DNA from 3 places in the Cellulosimicrobium sp. ES-005 genome. Region 2 is predicted to be linked to each of the others. Evidence: riboswitches for the same ligand, from Rfam matches in the RefSeq annotation. Region 2 holds a riboswitch; each other region holds the start of a gene.
What was found. A riboswitch is a leader RNA that binds a small molecule or an ion and turns the genes downstream of it on or off. The one in region 2 is predicted to bind thiamine pyrophosphate.

Region 1 (6,348 bases), 1.9 Mb from region 2:
TCGCACTCGACGGGGGCGCGCTTCACGGACCCGGGCCTGCCCGGCTCCCTGCCCACGCCCCCGCCCGCGGCGACGCCCGACGGCTTCCCCGTCGAGGTGGACGACGCGACGCCGATCCACGGCGTCGTGGGGTGCGACCGCTTCGTCACGCGCGTCGTGCGGGGGATCGACCCCGCGGCGCAGACCCCCGCGTGGATGCAGCGCCGCCTCACGGCGTCCGGCATGCGGCCGATCTCGCTCGCGGTCGACGTGACGAACTACGTGATGCTCGACCTCGGGCAGCCGCTGCACGCGTACGACCTCGAGCAGGTCGCGGCGCCGATCGTCGTGCGTCGCGCCGCGCCGGGCGAGCGCCTGGTGACCCTCGACGACGTGGACCGTGCCCTCGACCCCGAGGACCTGCTCATCACGGACAGCCCCGGAGGTGCGCGCGCGTCGCGCGTGCTCGGGCTCGCGGGCGTCATGGGCGGTGCCTCCTCGGAGGTCGGCCCGACGACGACGGCCGTGCTGGTCGAGGCCGCGCACTTCGACCAGGTGACGGTCGCGCGCACGTCGCGCCGCCACAAGCTGTCGAGCGAGGCCGCGAAGCGGTTCGAGCGCGGCGTCGACCCGCTGCTGCCCGCGGTCGCGGCGCAGCGTGTGGTCGACCTCCTCGTCCAGCTCGGCGGCGGCACGGCCGACCCGGCGGTGGGCGACTTCGACCGGGTCGTCGCCCCCGCCGCGATCCGCCTCCCGGCCGGCGAGGCCGAGCGCCTCGTCGGCGTGCCGTACACGCTGGAGCAGGTCGTCGGGACGCTCGGCGCGATCGGGTGCTCGGTCGAGGCGGACGACGCGGACGCCACCGGCGTGCTCGTGGTGGCCCCGCCGTCGTGGCGACCCGACCTCACCGAGCCCGCCGAGCTCGTGGAAGAGGTCGCGCGTCTCGTCGGGTACGACGAGATCCCGTCCCTGCTGCCGGCCGCGCCCGGCGGTCGCGGGCTCACGCGCGAGCAGCGCGTGCGGCGCTCGGTCGCCCGGGCGCTCGCGGAGGACGGCTTCGTCGAGACGCTGAGCTACCCGTTCGTCGGGGACGCGGAGCTCGACGCGTTGCGCCTGCCCGCGGACGACGAGCGCCGCCGGGCGCTGCGCCTGCTCAACCCGCTCGCCGACGACCGGCCGCTGATGCGCACCGACCTCCTCAGCACGCTGCTCGAGACGGCGCGCCGCAACGTCGGCCGCGGGCTGGGCGACGTCGCGCTGTTCGAGGTGGGTCTGGTGACGCACCCGCGCGCGGGTGCTCCTGCGGCGCCCGCGCTGCCGGGCGGCGTCCGGCCGTCCGACGACCAGCTCGCCGCGATCGACGCGTCGCTCCCGGCGCAGCCGCGCCACGTGGCGGGCGTCCTCGTCGGCCGCCGCGAGCGCGCCGGCTGGTGGGGAGCCGGCCGCGCCGCGGACTGGACCGACGCGCTGGCGGCGGCCCGGCTCGTGGTGGAGCGCGCCGGCCTGCACGTGGGTGCGGACGTGTCCGTGGTGGCCGACACCGAGCGCGCCCCGTTCCACCCGGGCCGCTGCGCGCGCCTGGAGCTCGCGGACGGGACCGTGGTCGGGCACGCGGGCGAGCTGCACCCCAAGGTGCTCGAGAACCTCGGCCTGCCCGCGCGCGCGGTGGCGTTCGAGGTCGACCTGTCCGCGGTCGTCGCCGGTTCGTCGGACGCGCCCGTGCAGGCGACGCCCGTCTCGGGCTTCCCGGCCGCCAAGGAGGACCTCGCGTTCGTGGTGGACGCCGGCGTGACCGCCCAGGCGTTGCGCGACGCGATCGTCGACGGCGCCGGGGACCTGGTCGAGGACGTCGCGCTGTTCGACGTCTTCACCGGCGAGCAGGTCGGTGCCGGGCGCAAGTCGCTGGCGTTCTCGCTGCGGCTGCGCGCGGCCGACCGCACGCTCACCGCGGACGACGTCGCGCGCGTCCGCGAGGGCGCCGTGACGGCCGCGCGCGAGCGCGTGGGCGCGGAGCTGCGGGCGTGAGCGTGCACGCGGCGGGTGCCGTCGCGCCCGCCCGGACGGCGCTCGTCACCGGCGCGTCGCGTGGCATCGGTCGCGCGATCGCGGTCGGCCTCGCCGCCGCCGGTCTCGACGTCGCGCTCCTCGCGCGCGACGCCGACCGGCTCGCGGGCGTGGCCGACGAGATCGGCGCCCTGACCGTCGGCGGTGCGGGGCGCGCGGTCGTGGTCACGGCGGACGTCACGGACGCCGCGGCGGTCGCGGCGGCCGTGGGCGCGGCACAGGACGCGCTCGGGAGCGTCGACCTCCTCGTCAACAACGCGGGGCGCGTCGACGCCGAGGTGCCGCTCTGGGAGGCGGACCCCGACGAGTGGTGGTCGGTCGTCGAGACCAACGTGCGCGGGCCGTTCCTCCTCGCGCGCGCCGTCGTCCCGGGGATGCTCGCGCGCGGCGGAGGTCGCGTCGTCGACCTGAACAGCGGCGCGGGCTCGCACGACATGGACGGCGCGAGCGCGTACAACGCGAGCAAGACCGCGCTCCTGCGGCTCGGCGCGAACCTGCACCGGTCCGGGTTCGCGCGCGGCCTGCGGACCTTCGAGGTCTCGCCGGGGGTCGTCCAGACCGACATGACGGCCTCGATGGTCATGCATGAGGGCCGCACCGAGTGGACCCCGGTGGAGCGCACGGTCGAGATGGTCGTCGCGATCGCGCGCGGCGAGCTCGACGCGTTCTCGGGGGCGTTCGTGCGCGTGACGCACGACTCCCCGGCGTCGTTGCGCGCCGCGGCCGAGGAGGCCCTGGGCCGCGGGTCCTCCCTGCCCGGCCCCGACGCGCGGCGCCTGCGGGTCACGCGCTGGGGCGCGGACGACCCGATGCCGGGAGAGCTGCCGAGCCGCTGACGTCCCGCGGCGTGGCCGCGACCACCCGGCGCGTCGCGGACCCGCCCGCACCGACCCGCAGCGCCGCCCGACCCCTCCGGTCGGGCGGCGCTCGTGCGTCCGCGGGCGACGCCTGCGCGGGCAGCGCGGGCGGGGGAGATCACCCGGCATCTGGTTGAAACTTCACTCACTCATCGGGGATGCTGTCCTGGACACCTGACCAAGTACCGGGCGGACACCGACGTCGCGGCTCGACGACGCCTGGGAGCGACGGATGACGACGGCACGCCCTGTCCGGCAGTGGAACGGCCTCACCGTTCCCGAGGCCGGCACCTACACCCTCGACGAGGCGCACAAGCGCATCGGGTTCACCGGGATGCACATGATGGTCTCGCCCGTCCGGGGCGAGTTCACCCGGGCGCGCGCCACGATCCTCGTCGGCGAGGACCCGCTCGCCTCGGCGGTGTCCGCGACGATCGAGACCGCGAGCCTCACGACGCACCACGAGGAGCGCGACGCGCACCTGCGCAGCGCCGACTTCCTCGACGTCGACGCGTACCCGACGATCGAGTTCCGCAGCACCGCGGTCACGTGGCAGGGCGAGCAGCAGGACCAGATCCTCGCGTGGGCGCGACTGCGGAACCGTTCGCCCGAGCGCGCCGAGCTCGCGCCGGAGCGGGTGCAGCCCCGGACGGCGCAGGCCGGGCGGTTCCTCGTCGAGGGACTGCTCACCGTCCGCGGCGTCACGCACCGGACGGTGCTGTCGATGCAGTACGGGGGCGCGCGCCGCGACCCCTACGGCCGCGACATCTTCGGTTTCCACGCCGCGGGCGAGATCGACCGCGAGAGCTTCGGTCTCGTGTGGAACGTGCTGCTCGAGACGGGCGGGTTCCTCGTCGGCAAGAAGATCGGCCTCGAGATCGCGGGGGAGGCCCTGCACCAGGCCTGACGTCCGGTCCGTCAGGGTGCGTCCCGCGCGACGGCCCCGCGGGCGACCCAGACGTGCCACACACCGCGCTCCGGGTGGACGTGCTCGAAGGCGACGCGGCCGCCGTCCTCGTGCGTGACGACGCCGGCGAGCACGACGCGGCGCCCCCGGCGGTCGACGGTCGTCCAGCGGGCGGGGACCGGAGGGAGCAGCGGCGTCGCGGGGGAGCGCGGCGCGGGTCGGCGGGCGGGTCGGTCGTGCGGCATGCCCAGGAGGACGCGGTCCGGCACGCGTTCTCGCGCGCGAGACCGGGTGAAACCCTCGGGCGCGCAGGACGTAGCATGACGCGCGACACGGGGTGCCCCGCCGAGGGCTGAGATGAGACCCGTCGAACCTGCTCTGGCTCGTACCAGCGAAGGGATGTCCCGCGATGACGCTCGCCCTGCCCCCGCACGACCCCGCACCCGGGCGCGACCGCGCCCACCGGCCCGCGGCCGACCGCACGCCCGGTGCGGCCGGCGGCCCGGGTGCCCTGCCCGCGCGGCCGCGCGTCCTGTCGATCGCGGGGACCGACCCGACCGGAGGCGCGGGCATCCAGGCGGACCTCAAGTCCTTCGCCGCGCACGGCGCGTACGGCATGGCCGTCACGACGGCGCTCGTCGCGCAGAACACGCACGGCGTGCGGTCCGTGCACGTCCCCGGTCCGACGTTCCTGCGCGAGCAGCTCGACGCCGTGTCCGACGACGTCGAGATCGACGCCGTGAAGATCGGCATGGTGGCCGACGAGGCCAACGCCCGCGAGATCGGGGCGTGGCACGACGCGCTCGCGGCCGCGCGGACCGACGCCGGGCTCCCGCGGCCCTGGGTCGTCCTCGACCCCGTCATGGTCGCCACGTCGGGGCACCGGCTGCTCGACGCGGGCGCGGAGCAGGCCGTGCGCGACCTCGCGGCACGGGCCGACGTCGTCACCCCCAACCTCCCCGAGCTGGCCGTCCTCGCGGGCCGCGACGTCGCGACGACGTGGGACGACGCGCTGACCCAGGCCGCGTCGTACGCGGCGACGAGCGGTGCCGTCGTGCTGCTCAAGGGCGGCCACCTCACCGGTGCGACGTCGCCGGACGCCCTCGTCGTGCCCGCCGGCCCGTCGTCGGACGCGGCGCCGACCGTCACGACGTTCGACGGCGAGCGCGTGGACACGCCCCATACGCACGGCACCGGGTGCTCGCTCTCCGCGGCGCTCGCTGCCCTGCGCCCGCAGCGTGCGGGCTGGGAGGAGGCGGCGCGCGACGCCAAGGACTGGCTCACCGGCGCGCTGCGCGGCGGGGCGGCGCTGCGCGTCGGGACGGGCCGGGGCCCGGTCGACCACCTGCACGCCTCGTCGCCCGTCGTGCCGCGCTGACGGACCGCGCGCGAGCAGCGGTCACGTCGGTCAGGCGCGCGCCACGTCCTCCTCGGCCGTCGCGTAGACGCACTCGTAGCCCGGCGGGACCCAGCGCCACCGCGCGTCGACGTCCTCGATCGCGACGCCGTCCGGGCGGTCGGCGACGCACGCGTCCGCCTGCTGGCGCAGACCGACCGTCACCCAGTACACGGCGAGCGCCGCGGCGAGCAGGACGGAGAGGACCGTCACGGCGCGGCGGAGGGCGGGGGAGGGGCCGCCGTCGGACCCGTCCTCCTCGCCCGGCGGCGCGGGCACCCAGTCCCAGCTCACGCGGTGCCCGTCTCCGCGGCCGGGTCGGGCGCCGCCGCTGCGTCGGGGACGAGCAGCACCTTGCCCGTGGTCGCGCGGCCCTCCAGCGCGCGGTGCGCGTCGGCGGCGTCGGCGAGCGCGAACGTGGCGCCGACGCGCACGTGCAGCGTGCCGCCCGCGACGGCGCCGAGCACCTCGGTCGCCCGCTCGACGAGCTCGGCGCGCGTCGCCGTGTGGTCGGCGAGCTTGGGGCGCGTGAGGAAGAGCGACCCGCCCGCGTTGAGCCGCTGCGGGTCGAACGGCGGGACCTGCCCGGACGAGCCGCCGTAGAGCACGAGCGTGCCCCGGCGGTGCAGCGACGCGAGCGACGCGTCGAACGTGTCCTTGCCCACCGAGTCGTACACCGCCGCGACGCCCTCGCCGCCCGTGAGCCCGCGCACGACCTCCGGCAGCTCGGTGGTGAGGTCCGCGAACGCCGTGTACTGGATCGCGTGCTCGGCGCCCGCGCCGCGCGACAGCTCCGCCTTCTCGGGCGTCGAGACCGTCGAGATCACGTGCGCGCCCCGTGCCACGAGCATCTGGGTCAGGAGAAGCCCGACGCCGCCCGCGCCCGCGTGCACGAGCACCCGGTCGCCCGGGCGGACCGGGTAGGACGACGTGCACAGGTAGTGCGCGGTGAGGCCCTGGAGCGCGACGGCGGTCGCGTCCTCGAGCGACACGGCGTCGGGGACGTGCAACGCCTGGGCGGCGTCCACGACGACGAGGTCCGCGTACGACCCGGGCGCCTCGGTCCACACGACGCGGTCGCCCACGGCGAAGCCCTCGACGCCGTCGCCCACCTCGGCGACCACGCCCGCGCCCTCGCTGCCGAC
Region 2 (6,348 bases):
GACCCAGGTCGCGCGGCTCGCGCAGCAGCAGGCGGCGGCCGGCCACGACGTCGCGGTCGTGTGCACCACGCCGGCGCGCCCCGGCGCGCACGGCGTGTCGACCGAGCGGGACGGCGACGTCACGGTGCACCGGCTGGCGGCACGCGTGCCGGGCGGCTACCCCGTCCACCCGCGCGCGCCGCACCACGTGGCGCGGATCCTCGGCGCGGACCGGCCCGACGTCGTGCACCTGCACATGGGCGTCCTCACCCCCTCGACGCAGGCGTCGCTGCGCACGGTCGTGCGCGCCGGGCTGCCCGCCGTGCTCACCGTGCACAGCGTGTGGGGCGGGGCCGAGAAGGCGTTCGCCGCGCTCGACCGCGTCACACGCTGGTCGAGCTGGCCCGTGCTCTGGTCGGCGGTGAGCGAGCTGACCGCCGCTCCCCTGCGCCGCATCGTCGGCGACCACGGCGAGGTCGTGGTCCTGCACAACGGCCTCGACCTCGACGCGTGGCGCGTCCCCCGCACCGAGCGCGCCGACCGCATGGAGGGCGCGGCCGTCCACGTCGTGGCCGCGACGCGGTTCGCGCCGCGCAAGCGCGTGCTGCCGTTCCTGGAGGTCGTGCGGGACGCCGTCGGGCGCCTCCCCGAGGGGGCGCTCCACGTGACGCTCGCCGGGGACGGACCGGAGCTGGCCGACGCGCGGCGCTTCGTCACGGAGCACGGGCTGGGGTCGGTCGTGTCGCTGCCCGGCCGCCTCGACGCGACCGGGCTCAAGCGCCTCTACGCACGGGCCGACGTGTTCGCCGCGCCCGCCGTCGAGGAGGCGTTCGGCATCGCCGCGCTCGAGGGCCAGGCCGCCGGGCTGGCGGTGCTCACCCGCTCGCAGTCGGGCGTCGCGGAGCGCCTCACCGACGGCGTCGACGCGCTCCTCGCGGACGACGACGCCGGGCTCGCCGACGCGCTCGTGCGGCTCGCGACCGAGGACGACCTGCTCGACCGGATCGTCGCGCACAACCGCGACGTGCCGTCGTCGGCGGGCTGGCCGCGCGTGCTCGCCGACGTGGAGCGGGCATACGAACGGGCCGCGACGATCGCCGTGGATCGTCGGGCCCGTCCGTCCCGCTAGGGGGTCACTCCCACTCGATGGTGCCCGGGGGCTTGCTCGTCACGTCGAGCACGACGCGGTTGACCTCGGAGACCTCGTTGGTGATGCGCGTCGAGATGACGGACAGCACGTCGTAGGGCAGGCGCGTCCAGTCGGCCGTCATCGCGTCCTCGGACGAGACGGGGCGCAGCACGATCGGGTGGCCGTAGGTGCGGCCGTCGCCCTGGACGCCGACCGAGCGGACGTCGGCGAGCAGCACGACCGGGCACTGCCAGATCTCGTCGTCGAGTCCCGCCTTCGTCAGCTCCTCGCGCGCGATCGCGTCGGCCGCGCGCAGCGTCTCGAGGCGGTCCGCCGTGACCTCGCCGACGATGCGGATGCCGAGCCCGGGACCCGGGAACGGCTGGCGCGCGACGATCTCCTCGGGCACGCCGAGCTCGCGGCCGACCGCGCGGACCTCGTCCTTGAACAGGGTGCGCAGCGGCTCGACGAGCGAGAACTGCAGGTCGTCGGGCAGGCCGCCGACGTTGTGGTGGCTCTTGATGTTCGCCGCGCCCTCGCCGCCGCCGGACTCGACGACGTCCGGGTAGAGCGTGCCCTGCACGAGGAACTTCACCTCGGCGCCGTGCTCGCCCGCGTCCTCGACGATCTGGCGCGCGGCGTCCTCGAACACGCGGATGAACTCGCGGCCGATGATCTTGCGCTTGGTCTCCGGGTCGCTGTGCCCGGCGAGCGCCGTGAGGAACCGCTCCTTCTCGTCGCGGATCACGAGGTTGACGCCCGTCGCCGCGACGAAGTCGCGCTCGATCTGCTCGACCTCGCCCGCGCGCATCAGCCCGTGGTCGACGTGCACGCACGTGAGCTGGTCGCCCACCGCGCGCTGCACGAGCGCCGCGGCGACGGCGGAGTCGACGCCGCCCGAGAGCGCGCAGATGACGCGCGCGTCGCCGACCTGGGCGCGGATCGCCGCGACCTGGTCCGCGATGACGTTGCCGGGCGTCCAGTCCGGGGCCAGCCCGGCGCCGTCGTACAGGAAGTGCTCCAGCACGGTCTGGCCGTGCGCGGAGTGCTTGACCTCGGGGTGCCACTGCACGCCGTAGAGGCGACGCTCGCGGTCCTCGAACGCGGCGACCGGCGAGCCCGACGACGTCGCGAGGACCTCGAAGCCCTCGGGCGCGCGGTGCACCGCGTCGCCGTGGCTCATCCACGTGGTCTGGTGCTCCGGCGTGCCGTCGAGCAGCACGCCCGCGGCGCACACCTCGACCTCGGTGCCGCCGTACTCGCGCAGGCCCGTCTGGGCGACCTCGCCGCCGAGCGCCTTGGCCATGGCCTGGAAGCCGTAGCAGATGCCCATCACGGGCACGCCGGCCTCGAACAGCGCCGGGTCGACGAACGGGGCGCCGGTCGCGTACACCGACGACGGCCCGCCGGAGAGGATGATCGCCACCGGGTCCTTCGCGAGCATCTGCTCGACCGTGAAGGTGTGCGGCACGATCTCGGAGTAGACCTTGGCCTCGCGCACGCGGCGCGCGATGAGCTGCGCGTACTGGGCGCCGAAGTCGACGACGAGCACGGGGCGCGGGGTCGCGGCGACCTCGGCGGTGGTGGGGGTGTCGGGAGCGGTGGCGGGTGACGTCACGGCTCCAGGATAGTCGCCGCGCGGCGCGGTCCCGTCCCGCGTCTCAGGCGCCGGTGGGCTCGGCGGCGCGCTCGGCCGCTCGCTCGGCGACCCGCCCGCGCAGCGCCCGGGCGGCCGCCTCCGGGTCTGGCGCCTGCGTGATCGCCCGCACGACGACGACGCGGGTCGCCCCGGCGTCGAGGACCGCGTCCAGCCGCTCCGCGTCGATCCCGCCGATCGCGAACCAGGGCGTCGTGGGCCGGGTCGCGGCGACGTCGCGCAGCAGGTCGAGCCCGACCGCGGCGCGCCCCGGCTTCGTCGGCGTCGCCCAGAGGGGGCCCACGCAGAAGTAGTCGACGTCCGGGTCCGCCTCGGCCGCGGCCGCCTGGTCGGCCGAGTGGGTGGACCGGCCGAGCACCGGCGCGGCCCCGAGCAGGGATCGCACCGCGGAGACCGGCAGGTCGCCCTGACCCATGTGGACGACGGGTGCACCGGTGAGCGCCGCCACGTCGGCCCGGTCGTTCACGGCCCACAGGGCGCCGTGCTCCGTCGCGACCCGTGCGACGAGCTCCTGGAGCTCGAGCTCGCGCGCCGCGACGAGCGTCTTGTCGCGGAGCTGGACCACGTCGACCCCGCCCGCGAGCGCCGCCCGCAGGAAGTCCTCGAGGTCGCCGCGCTCCTCGCGCGCGTCGGTGCACAGGTAGACGCGTGCGTCGGCGAGCCGGGCCCGCGCGTCGTCCGCAGCCGGCACGGCGGGGTTCGCGGGCGTGGCGAAGGTCTCGGTGCTCACCCGCCGGAGCCTAGCCGCGCCCGCTCCCCCGCGCGGGTACTGTGGCCGACAGCACGGGAGCCCCGCACGGGGCTGAGAGGGCGTCGGAGCCGACCGTCGAACCTGATCTGGGTCATGCCAGCGAAGGGAGCGCGCATGCACACCCCCGTCCGTCCCGGGCCCCGCCCGCCGGGAGCCGGCCCTGCCGCGCCCGACGGCGCGCGCGACCTCGTCGTCGTGGGCGGCGGGATCGTGGGGCTCGCCGTGGCGTGGCGCGCCGTGCGCGCCGGCCTGTCGGTCACGGTGCTGGACCCGGCGCCGGGCGACGGCGCGACGCACGCCGCGGCCGGGATGCTCGCCCCCGTCACGGAGGCCGACTTCGGCGAGGACGCGGCGCTGCGCCTGCACCTCGCCGCCGCCGCGGCGTGGCCGGGGTTCGCCGCCGACCTGCGCGCCGCGACCGGGGCCGACGTCGGTCTGCGCACCGCGGGCACCCTCACGCTCGCCTACGACGCCGACGACCTCGCCCTGCTCCGCCGCGTCCTCGCCCTCCACGCGGAGCACGGCCTCGCCTCGCGCGAGCTCACCGTCGCCGACGCCCGTCGGCGCGAGCCGTATCTCGGCCCGCGGGTCGCGGGCGCCGCCTGGGCGCCGGACGACCACGCGGTCGACCCGCGCGCGGTGCACGCCGCCCTGCTCGGCGGGCTGCACGGCCTGGTCGGTGGCGGCACCGGAGCGGGCTCCGGGCCGGGGACGCTCGCGGGGTCGGGCACCGGATCCGCGGCAGGCGCCGTCGTCGTGCGGGCGTCCGCGACGCGGCTCGCGCTCGGCCGGGCCGGGCGGGTCGTGGGCGTGCACGACGACGCGGGCCGGCTCCACGCGGCGGGCGCGGTCGTCGTCGCGGCGGGATGGGAGTCCGGAGCGCTCCTCGCGGACGTGCCGGGCGTCGTCGTGCCGACCCGGCCGGTCAAGGGGCAGACGTTGAGGCTCGACGCCGGGCCGGACCTCGCGCTGGAGCACGTGGTGCGCGGGGTCGTGCAGGGGCGACCCGTGTACGTCGTGCCGCGCGACCCGGTCCCGGACGGGCAGGGTCGCGGCGTCGCGGGTCACCGGGAGGTCGTCGTCGGCGCGACCACCGAGGAGAACCCCGACGACCGCCGCGCGACCGCGGGCGGCGTCTTCGCCCTGCTGCGCGACGCGCGCGCCCTGCTGCCCGGGATCGACGAGGCCGCGCTCGTCGACGTGACGCCCCGGGCGCGCCCCGCGACCCCGGACAACCTCCCGCTCGTCGGTCCGACCGGCGTCCCGGGGCTGCACCTCGCGACGGGGCACGGCCGCAACGGCATCCTGCTCGCGCCGCTCACCGCCGACGCGGTGATGGCCGGGCTCACGGGTGCCGCGCTCTCGCCCACCGTCGCGGCCGCCCTCGCCCCCACCCGCACCGACCGCTTCGCCGAACCCGGGATCGCTCCCCACGGCGGGCCCGACCTGGGGAGCGACCCCGGGTTCGGCACCGTCCGGTCCGCCGCGTTCTCCCTGACGACACCGAGGTGATCTCCGTGACCCGACCTGCTCCGACCGCGCTCGTCAACGGCGAGCCGTACCCGCTCGACGCCCCCGTGCACCTCGAGCAGCTCGTCGCGGCGCTCGTGCCCGCGTACGTCGCCGACGGGACGCCGCAGGGCGTCGCCGTCGCGGTGGACGACGCCGTCGTGCCGCGCGGCTCGTGGGCGACGACCGTCGTCGCGCCGGGTGACCGCATCGAGATCGTGACCGCCGTCCAGGGCGGCTGAGGAGGACCCGTGACCACGACCGACATCTCCCCCGCGCCCGCGCACCGACCGTCGGACGGCGGCGACCCGCTCGTCGTCGCCGGCACGACGATCGGGTCCCGCCTCGTCATGGGCACCGGCGGGGCGGCGAACCTGCTCACGCTCGAGGACGCGCTCGTCGCCTCGGGCACCGCACTGACGACCGTCGCGATGCGCCGCGTCGCCGTGCGCGCCGGTGGCGTGGCCTCCCCCGACGCCGGGATCTGGGCGCTCCTCGCGCGACTCGGCATCCGGGCGCTGCCCAACACGGCCGGGTGCTTCTCGGTGCGCGAGGCCGTGCTCACCGCGCACCTCGCGCGCGAGGCGTGCGGCACCGAGTGGGTCAAGCTCGAGGTGATCGCGGACGACGTCACGCTCCTGCCCGACCCCGTCGGCCTCGTCGAGGCGGCCGAGCAGCTCGTGCGCGACGGGTTCGTCGTGCTGCCCTACACGAACGACGACCCGATCCTCGCGCGCCGGCTCGAGGACGTCGGGTGCGCCGCCGTCATGCCCCTCGGTGCGCCGATCGGCACCGGCCTCGGCATCCTCAACCCCCGCAACATCGAGGCGATCGCCGCCGCCGCGCGCGTGCCCGTGATCCTCGACGCGGGGATCGGCACGGCGTCCGACGCCGCGCAGGCCATGGAGCTCGGGTGCGCCGGCGTCCTGCTCGCGACCGCCGTCACGCGCGCCGCCGACCCGGTCCGCATGGCGCACGCGATGCGCCTCGCCGTCGAGTCGGGCCGCCTCGCCGCCGGTGCCGGCCGCATCCCCCGCCGCGAGGGCGCCCTCGCGAGCTCGTCCCCCCAGGGTCGACTCGACCTCGCCCTCTGACGCCGGTCCCGCCAGCGGATCAGGCCGTCCTGGCTCGTCAGCCGACCAGGACCCGCGACGTCCACCTGCTCGGCGGGGGCGGACTAGGTGGCCGGGGTCGTTTCCAGGGCGTCGAGGAGGGCGGGGACGCCGCCGACGACCGAGCGGGCGTCGATCCCGGCGGCGCGCGCGACGTCGGCGACGCGGGCCGAGCGGCCGCCGACCGCGCACAGGACGAGCACGGGTCGGT
Region 3 (6,348 bases), 820 kb from region 2:
CGCGCGGCCCGATCGCGAGCACGCTCACGTCGCCGCAGGGGACGAACGCCTGGTAGCCGAGGAACTCCGCGACGCGGCGCGAGGCGGGGGCTCGCCACAGGTCCTCGGGCGGCGCGACCTGGAGGAGCCGGCCCGCGTCCATGACGGCGACGCGGTCGGCGACGGTGAACGCCTCGTCGTGGTCGTGGGTGACGAAGACGGCCGTCGTGCCGGTGGCGCGCAGCGCCTCGCGCAGGTCGAGCGCGAGGCGCTCGCGCAGCCCGCGGTCGAGCGCGGAGAGCGGCTCGTCGAGCAGGAGGAGCCGCGGACGCGGCGCGAGGGACCGCGCGAGCGCGACCCGCTGGCGCTCGCCCCCGCTGAGGGTCGCGACGGCGCGCCGCTCGTACCCGGCCAGCCCGACGACGTCGAGCAGCTCGGCCACGCGCGCGTCGCGCGCGGCGCGCGGCAGACCCCCGATCCCGTAGGCGACGTTGCCCGCGACGTCGCGGTGCGGGAAGAGCTGGCCCTCCTGGAACATGAGCCCGAACCCGCGCCGGTGCACGGGGACTCCCGTGAGGTCGCGGCCGTCCCACGCCACGGAGCCCGCGGCGACCGGCTCGAGCCCCGCGACGGCGCGCAGCAGGCTCGACTTGCCGCACCCGCTCGGCCCGAGCAGGGCGAGCACCTCGCCGGGCGCGACGTCGAGCGTGACGCCCGCGACCGCCGTCGTGCCGGGGTCCGTGCCCGCTCCCCCGGCGCCGCGCCCGCCGTACCGCACGACGACGTCGCGCACCGCGAGCCCGGCGGCCACCCCGGTGCCGGGGCCGGCGCGCGACGGCTCCGGCGTGCCCGCGCGCGCGGGGGCGGGGTCGGTCTGCACCATCAGAACTCTCCTCCGGGTCGGTCGCCGCGCAACCGCTCGGCGAGCAGCATGACGGTCGCGGTGAGCAGCGCGAGCACGACGCTCGCCGCGAGCGCCATGCCGTAGTTCTCGGCGCCCGGGCGCCCGATGAGCCGGAAGATGACGACCGGCAGGGTCGCGCTGTCCGGGCGGGCGAGGAACGACGTCGCGCCGAACTCCCCGAGCGAGACGGCGAACGCGAACCCGACGGCGAGGCCGAGGGAGCGGGCGGCGATCGGGCCGTCGACCGTGCGGAACACGCGGCCGGGCGCGGCGCCGAGGGTCGCGGCGGCCTCGCGCAGGCGCGGGTCGATGGCGCGCAGCGTCGGCAGGACCGTGCGCACGACGAGCGGGATCGCGACCACCGCCTGTGCGATCGGCACGAGCAGCCCCGACGTGCGCAGGTCGACGTCGAGGCCCAGCGGCCGGTCGAGCGTGAGGAGGAACCCGAAGCCGACCGTCACGGCGGAGACCCCGAGCGGGAGCATGAACACCGAGTCGAGCACCGAGATCGCGCGCCGCCCGCCGCGCGATCTCGCGCGCCGGGACACGACGAGCGCCACGAGACCCCCGATCACGACGGCGACCACGGTCGCGAGCGCGGCGGTGCGCAGCGAGTTGCCCGCCGCCTCCCACACGGTGACGGAGAGCGCGTTGCGCCCGCCCGTCGTACCGAGGTTCGCGTAGTTGTCGAGGCCCCAGCCGCCGCCCGGGACGCGGAACGAGCGCACGACGAGCGTGCCGAGCGGCAGCCCGACGAGCACCACGACCACGGCCGCGGTGAGCGCCGCGGGCGCGAGGTCGCGGCCGTCGCGCCACAGGCGCAGCGGGTGCGCGGACGACGCCGACGACGACAGGTTGAGGGCGCGCTCGCGCCGGGCCCGCGTGCGGTTCGCCACCGTGAGCGCCGCCGCGACGACCACGAGCTGCACGACCGACAGCACCGCCGCGGTGCGCAGGTCGAGGAACTGCGTGGTCTGGATCCAGATCTCCGTCTCGATCGTCCCGTAGCGGATGCCGCCGAGCACGAGCACGACGCCGAACGCCGTCGCGCAGAAGAGGAAGACGATCGACGCGGCGCTCGCGATCGCGGGCGTCAGCGCCGGGAGCGTCACGGTGCGGAACGCGCGCCACGGCGTCGCGCCGAGGGCGCGCGCCGCCTGCTCGGCGCGTGGGTCGAGGTGCTCCCAGAGCCCGCCGACCGTGCGCACCACCACGGAGTAGTTGAAGAACACGAGCGCGACGACGATCGCCGCGAACGTCTCGTCGAGCCGCAGGAACCCGAGCGGGCCGCCCTGCACGAGCAGCGACCGGAACGCGACGCCGACGACGACGGTCGGGAGCACGAACGGCACCGTGACGAGCGCGCGCACGACCCGCCGCCCGGGGAACCGGCACCGGTACAGCACGTACGCGCCGGGCACGCCGAGCAGCACCGAGAACGTCGTCCCGAGCACCGCCTGCCAGAGCGTGAGCCCGAGGATCCGCCACGTGCGCGGCTGCGAGAACACTTCCGCGAACCCCGAGAGGTCGAGGCCGCCGTCGTCCCCGACGAACCCGCGCGCCACGAGCGTGACGACCGGCCACGCGAAGAACACCCCGAGGAACGCGAGCGGCACCGCCGCCGCCAGACCCCACAGCACCGCGCGTCCGACGCCGCCGCGCCAGACCGCCCGACCCCTCACCACGGCTCTACCTCGCGCGACCACGGCTCTACCTCGGCAGACCGGGGCTCTACCTCGCGAGGTAGAGGCGTGGTCACGCAGCGCGCACCGGGCGTCAGTCGACGACCGTGGCCGTCCATGCCTTGATCCACTCGTCGCGGTGCGCCGAGACGTCGGCGGGCGCGACCTCGAAGGGCTCGTCGGCGAGCGGGGCGAACTCGGCCCAGCCGTCGGGGAGCGCGACGGAGTCGTCGGCGGGGTACATGTACATCTGCTCCGGGACGTCGGCCTGGAACGCCTCGCTCACGAGGAAGTCCACGAGCTGCTGCGCGCCCTCGGGGTTCTTCGCGTTCGCGAGCACGCCCGCGTACTCGACCTGGCGGAAGCACGTGTCGAGCAGGGCACCGGTCGTGGACGCGGAGCCGTCCTCGGTGAGCGTGAACGCGGGCGACGTCGAGTACGACAGCACGAGCGGGCGCGGCCCGGCGCCCTCGGAGCCGGAGAAGTCGACGTAGTACGCGTCGGACCACCCGTCGACGACCTTGACGCCGTTGTCCCGGAGGTCGGCCCAGTAGTCCTCGTAACCGTCCTCGCCGAACGCGCCGATCGTCGCGAGGAGGAACGCGAGACCGGGCGACGACGTCGCCGGGTTGGTCACGACGAGGAGGTCCTCGTACTCCGGCTTCGCGAGGTCCTCGAGCGAGACGGGCTCCGGGATCCCGGCGTCGGCGAACCACGCGTGGTCGACGTTGACGCACACGTCGCCGAGGTCGACCGCCGTGAGCTCGTCGCCGTCGCCGACGGCGTACGAGGCCGCCGAGTCGGAGAGGCCCTCCGGCGTGTAGGGCGCGAGGACGCCCTCGTCGATCGCCCGCGAGGCGAACGTGTTGTCGATCCCGAACACGACGTCGCCCAGCGGCGAGTCCTTGGTGAGGATCAGCTGGTTGACGAGCGCGCCGCCGTCGCCGGGGGCGACCTGCTCGACGGTGAGCCCGCTCTCCTCCTCGAACGCGGCGAGCACCTCGTCGCTCACGGCGAAGGAGTCGTGGGTGACCAGGGTGACCGTGCCCCCGGTGCCCGACGACGCGTCGTCGCCCCCGGAGCCTGAGGTCGCGTCCTCGCCGCCACTGCACGCGGCGAGGGCGAGGAGGGCGAGGGTCGTGCCCGCGCCCGTGACGAGGGCGCTCCGGCGGGTACGGGCGGTCGTGCGCTGCATGTGTCCTCCCAGGACGTTCAGGAGGGGTTCACCGGCCCGCGCGACCGTGCCCCGCGAGCGCGGGCGACCGCACGAGCAGGTGATCGAGATTCCCGACTTCCTCCACCGGTGCTAACCGGATCAGGTTCGAGGGTCTGCGGTGGTCCGCACTCTCAGCTCCTCCAGGAGCTCCCCTGTCGTTCCCGTCGAGCCTACACCGGGCCGCGCCTGGGGAATCCCCCTGAGAGAACCCTGAGCGCGGACCCGCGGCGACAAGGGAGGGGTTCCGGGCCGGTCCCCGATGCCCCGGGGCGCACCGCCGCGGGAGGGTCGAGACGACCGGACCGGGACACCCGGCCGACGACGCAGGAGGGGAAGGACCGATGAGCAGCAGACCTGGGACGACGGGCGTGAGGACGACCGTCGCCGCGCCCGCCGAGCACGCCGCGGGTGCCGCCGGGACCACGCCGGAGCGGCCCGTGATCGCCACCGCGCGGGGGATCGTGAAGACCTACGGGCGCGGCGAGGCCGCGGTCCGCGCCCTGGACGGCGTCGACGTCGACCTCGAACGGGGGCGCCTGACCGCGATCATGGGCCCGTCGGGGTCGGGCAAGTCGACCCTCATGCACTGCCTCGCCGGGCTGGACTCCCCCACGGCGGGGACCGTCGTCGTGGACGGCGAGACGGTCTCGGCGATGAGCGAGCGACGGCTGACGCGGCTGCGACGCACGCGCATCGGGTTCGTCTTCCAGTCGTTCAACCTCGTGCCGACGCTCACGGCGGAGGAGAACATCGTGCTCCCGCTCGCCGTCGCGCGCCGGCCCGTGGACCGGGAGTGGTTCGACCGCGTCGTCGACGCCGTCGGCCTGCGCCCGCGGCTCGGGCACCGCCCGGCGGAGCTCTCGGGCGGGCAGCAGCAGCGGGTCGCGTGCGCGCGGGCGCTCGTGTCCCGGCCGGCGGTCGTGTTCGCGGACGAGCCGACCGGCAACCTCGACTCGCGCGCCGCCGCGGAGGTGCTCGGCTTCCTGCGCGCCTCGGTGGACGACCTCGGCCAGTCCGTCGCGATGGTCACGCACGACCCGACGGCGGCGTCGTACGCGCACCGCGTGCTGTTCCTCGCGGACGGGCGCCTCGTGACCGAGCTGCGCGAACCCACGCCGCAGGCCGTCCTCGACACGCTCGGGGCCCTCACGCCCGCGGCGTCCGCGGGCGCGCACGCCGCCGGCCCGGCGCACGAACCGGCGACCGTCCGATGATGGGCCGGATCGCGCTGCGCGGCGTGCGCGCGCACGGCGCACAGCTCGTGCTGTCCGTGCTCGCGGTGACGATCGGCGTCGCGTTCGTCACCGGCACGTTCGCGCTCCGCGCGATGCTCGCCTCGACCTTCGACGGCATCGTCGCGTCGTCGATCCAGGCCGACGCGTACGTGCGCGGCGCGGCCAGCGCCGGGTCCGCGCTCGAGTCGTCGTCCGCGCAGCTCGGCGGCGCACGGAGCCTCGTCCCGGCGGACCTGGCCGGCACGCTCGACGCGCGGGACGACGTCGACCTCGCGCTCGCGGAGGTGAGCGGCCCCGCCGTCCTGGTGGGCGCCGACGGCACCGCGGTGCTGAGCACCCAGGCGCCGAGCATGGCGGTCGGGTACGACCCGCGCGACCCCGGGCCGCGCGTGGTCGACGGCCGGGCGCCGGAGAACGGCGGCGAGGTCGCGCTCGAGTCCGCGACGCTCGAGGCGTCCGGGCTCGCCGTGGGCGACACGACCGACGTCGTGCTCGGGGACGCGGTGCGCCCGGTGCGCGTCGTCGGCGAGCTCTCCCTGTCCGCGCCCATGGCGGGCGCGACGATCGTCCTGCTCGACGCGGCGACCGCGGCCGCGACGTACGCGCCGGACGGCATGGTGCCGTCGATCGCCCTGCACGCCTCCGACGGCGTCTCGCCCGAGGCGCTGCGCGACGCCGTCGCGACGTCGCTGCCCGACGGCGCCGAGGCCGTGACGGGCGCGGAGCTGCGCGCCGAGACGAGCAGCGCCGTCGCCGACCAGCTCGGCTTCGTCTCGACGTTCCTGCTCGTGTTCGCCGGGCTCGCGCTGTTCGTCGGCACGTTCATCATCACCAACACGTTCGCGATGCACGTGCGCCGCCGCACGCGCGAGCTCGCGCTCCTGCGCGCCGTCGGGGTGTCGCCCGGGCAGGTGTTCGCCTCGGTGCTGGGGCAGGCCGCGGTCGTCGGGGTCGTCGGCGCGGTGCTGGGCGTCGCGGCCGGGTTCGGGCTCGCCGAGCTCGCGCGGGCCGGGCTCGGCGCGGTGGGCATGGAGCTCGCCGGGTCGCTGCCCGTGACGACGGCCGGGATCGTGGTCCCGCTCGTCGTCGGGGTGGTGGTGTCGGTCGTGGCGGCGGCCCTGCCCGCGCGCCACGCGGCGCTCGTCCGGCCCGTCGAGGCGATGCGGGCCGACGTCGTGCGGCCCGCCGGCCCGGGCGTCGCCCGGGTGGTCGCGGGGACGCTGACCCTGCTCGCCGGCACCGGTCTCGTGGTGGGCGCCGCGGTGGTCGGGAGCGGCGGTGCGCCGCTCCTCGGGCTCGGCGCCGTCGGGGTGATCGCGGGCGTGCTGCTGC

Region 1: it holds a riboswitch for thiamine pyrophosphate, as region 2 does, so the genes downstream of both, thiD (bifunctional hydroxymethylpyrimidine kinase/phosphomethylpyrimidine kinase) here and ABRQ22_RS19150 (FAD-dependent oxidoreductase) in region 2, are expected to answer to the same signal.
Region 3: it holds a riboswitch for thiamine pyrophosphate, as region 2 does, so the genes downstream of both, ABRQ22_RS01055 (thiamine ABC transporter substrate-binding protein) here and ABRQ22_RS19150 (FAD-dependent oxidoreductase) in region 2, are expected to answer to the same signal.

Annotation. Positions count from the first base shown of each region.
Region 1 is NZ_CP159290.1:2,357,366-2,363,713, reverse strand. It holds gene pheT (phenylalanine--tRNA ligase subunit beta) at 1-2,004, shown strand, start outside; gene ABRQ22_RS10325 (SDR family oxidoreductase) at 2,001-2,879, shown strand; gene ABRQ22_RS10320 (YceI family protein) at 3,133-3,807, shown strand; gene ABRQ22_RS10315 (hypothetical protein) at 3,819-4,076, opposite strand; TPP riboswitch at 4,131-4,224, shown strand; gene thiD (bifunctional hydroxymethylpyrimidine kinase/phosphomethylpyrimidine kinase) at 4,217-5,185, shown strand; gene ABRQ22_RS10305 (hypothetical protein) at 5,216-5,497, opposite strand; gene ABRQ22_RS10300 (quinone oxidoreductase) at 5,494-6,348, opposite strand, start outside.
Region 2 is NZ_CP159290.1:4,277,801-4,284,148, reverse strand. It holds gene ABRQ22_RS19165 (glycosyltransferase family 4 protein) at 1-1,108, shown strand, start outside; gene guaA (glutamine-hydrolyzing GMP synthase) at 1,113-2,726, opposite strand; gene thiE (thiamine phosphate synthase) at 2,770-3,456, opposite strand; TPP riboswitch at 3,547-3,626, shown strand; gene ABRQ22_RS19150 (FAD-dependent oxidoreductase) at 3,631-5,028, shown strand; gene thiS (sulfur carrier protein ThiS) at 5,034-5,267, shown strand; gene ABRQ22_RS19140 (thiazole synthase) at 5,376-6,119, shown strand; gene ABRQ22_RS19135 (ThiF family adenylyltransferase) at 6,203-6,348, opposite strand, start outside.
Region 3 is NZ_CP159290.1:241,786-248,133, reverse strand. It holds gene ABRQ22_RS01065 (ABC transporter ATP-binding protein) at 1-790, opposite strand, end outside; gene ABRQ22_RS01060 (iron ABC transporter permease) at 862-2,568, opposite strand; gene ABRQ22_RS01055 (thiamine ABC transporter substrate-binding protein) at 2,660-3,760, opposite strand; TPP riboswitch at 3,841-3,945, opposite strand; gene ABRQ22_RS01050 (ABC transporter ATP-binding protein) at 4,123-4,995, shown strand; gene ABRQ22_RS01045 (FtsX-like permease family protein) at 4,995-6,348, shown strand, end outside.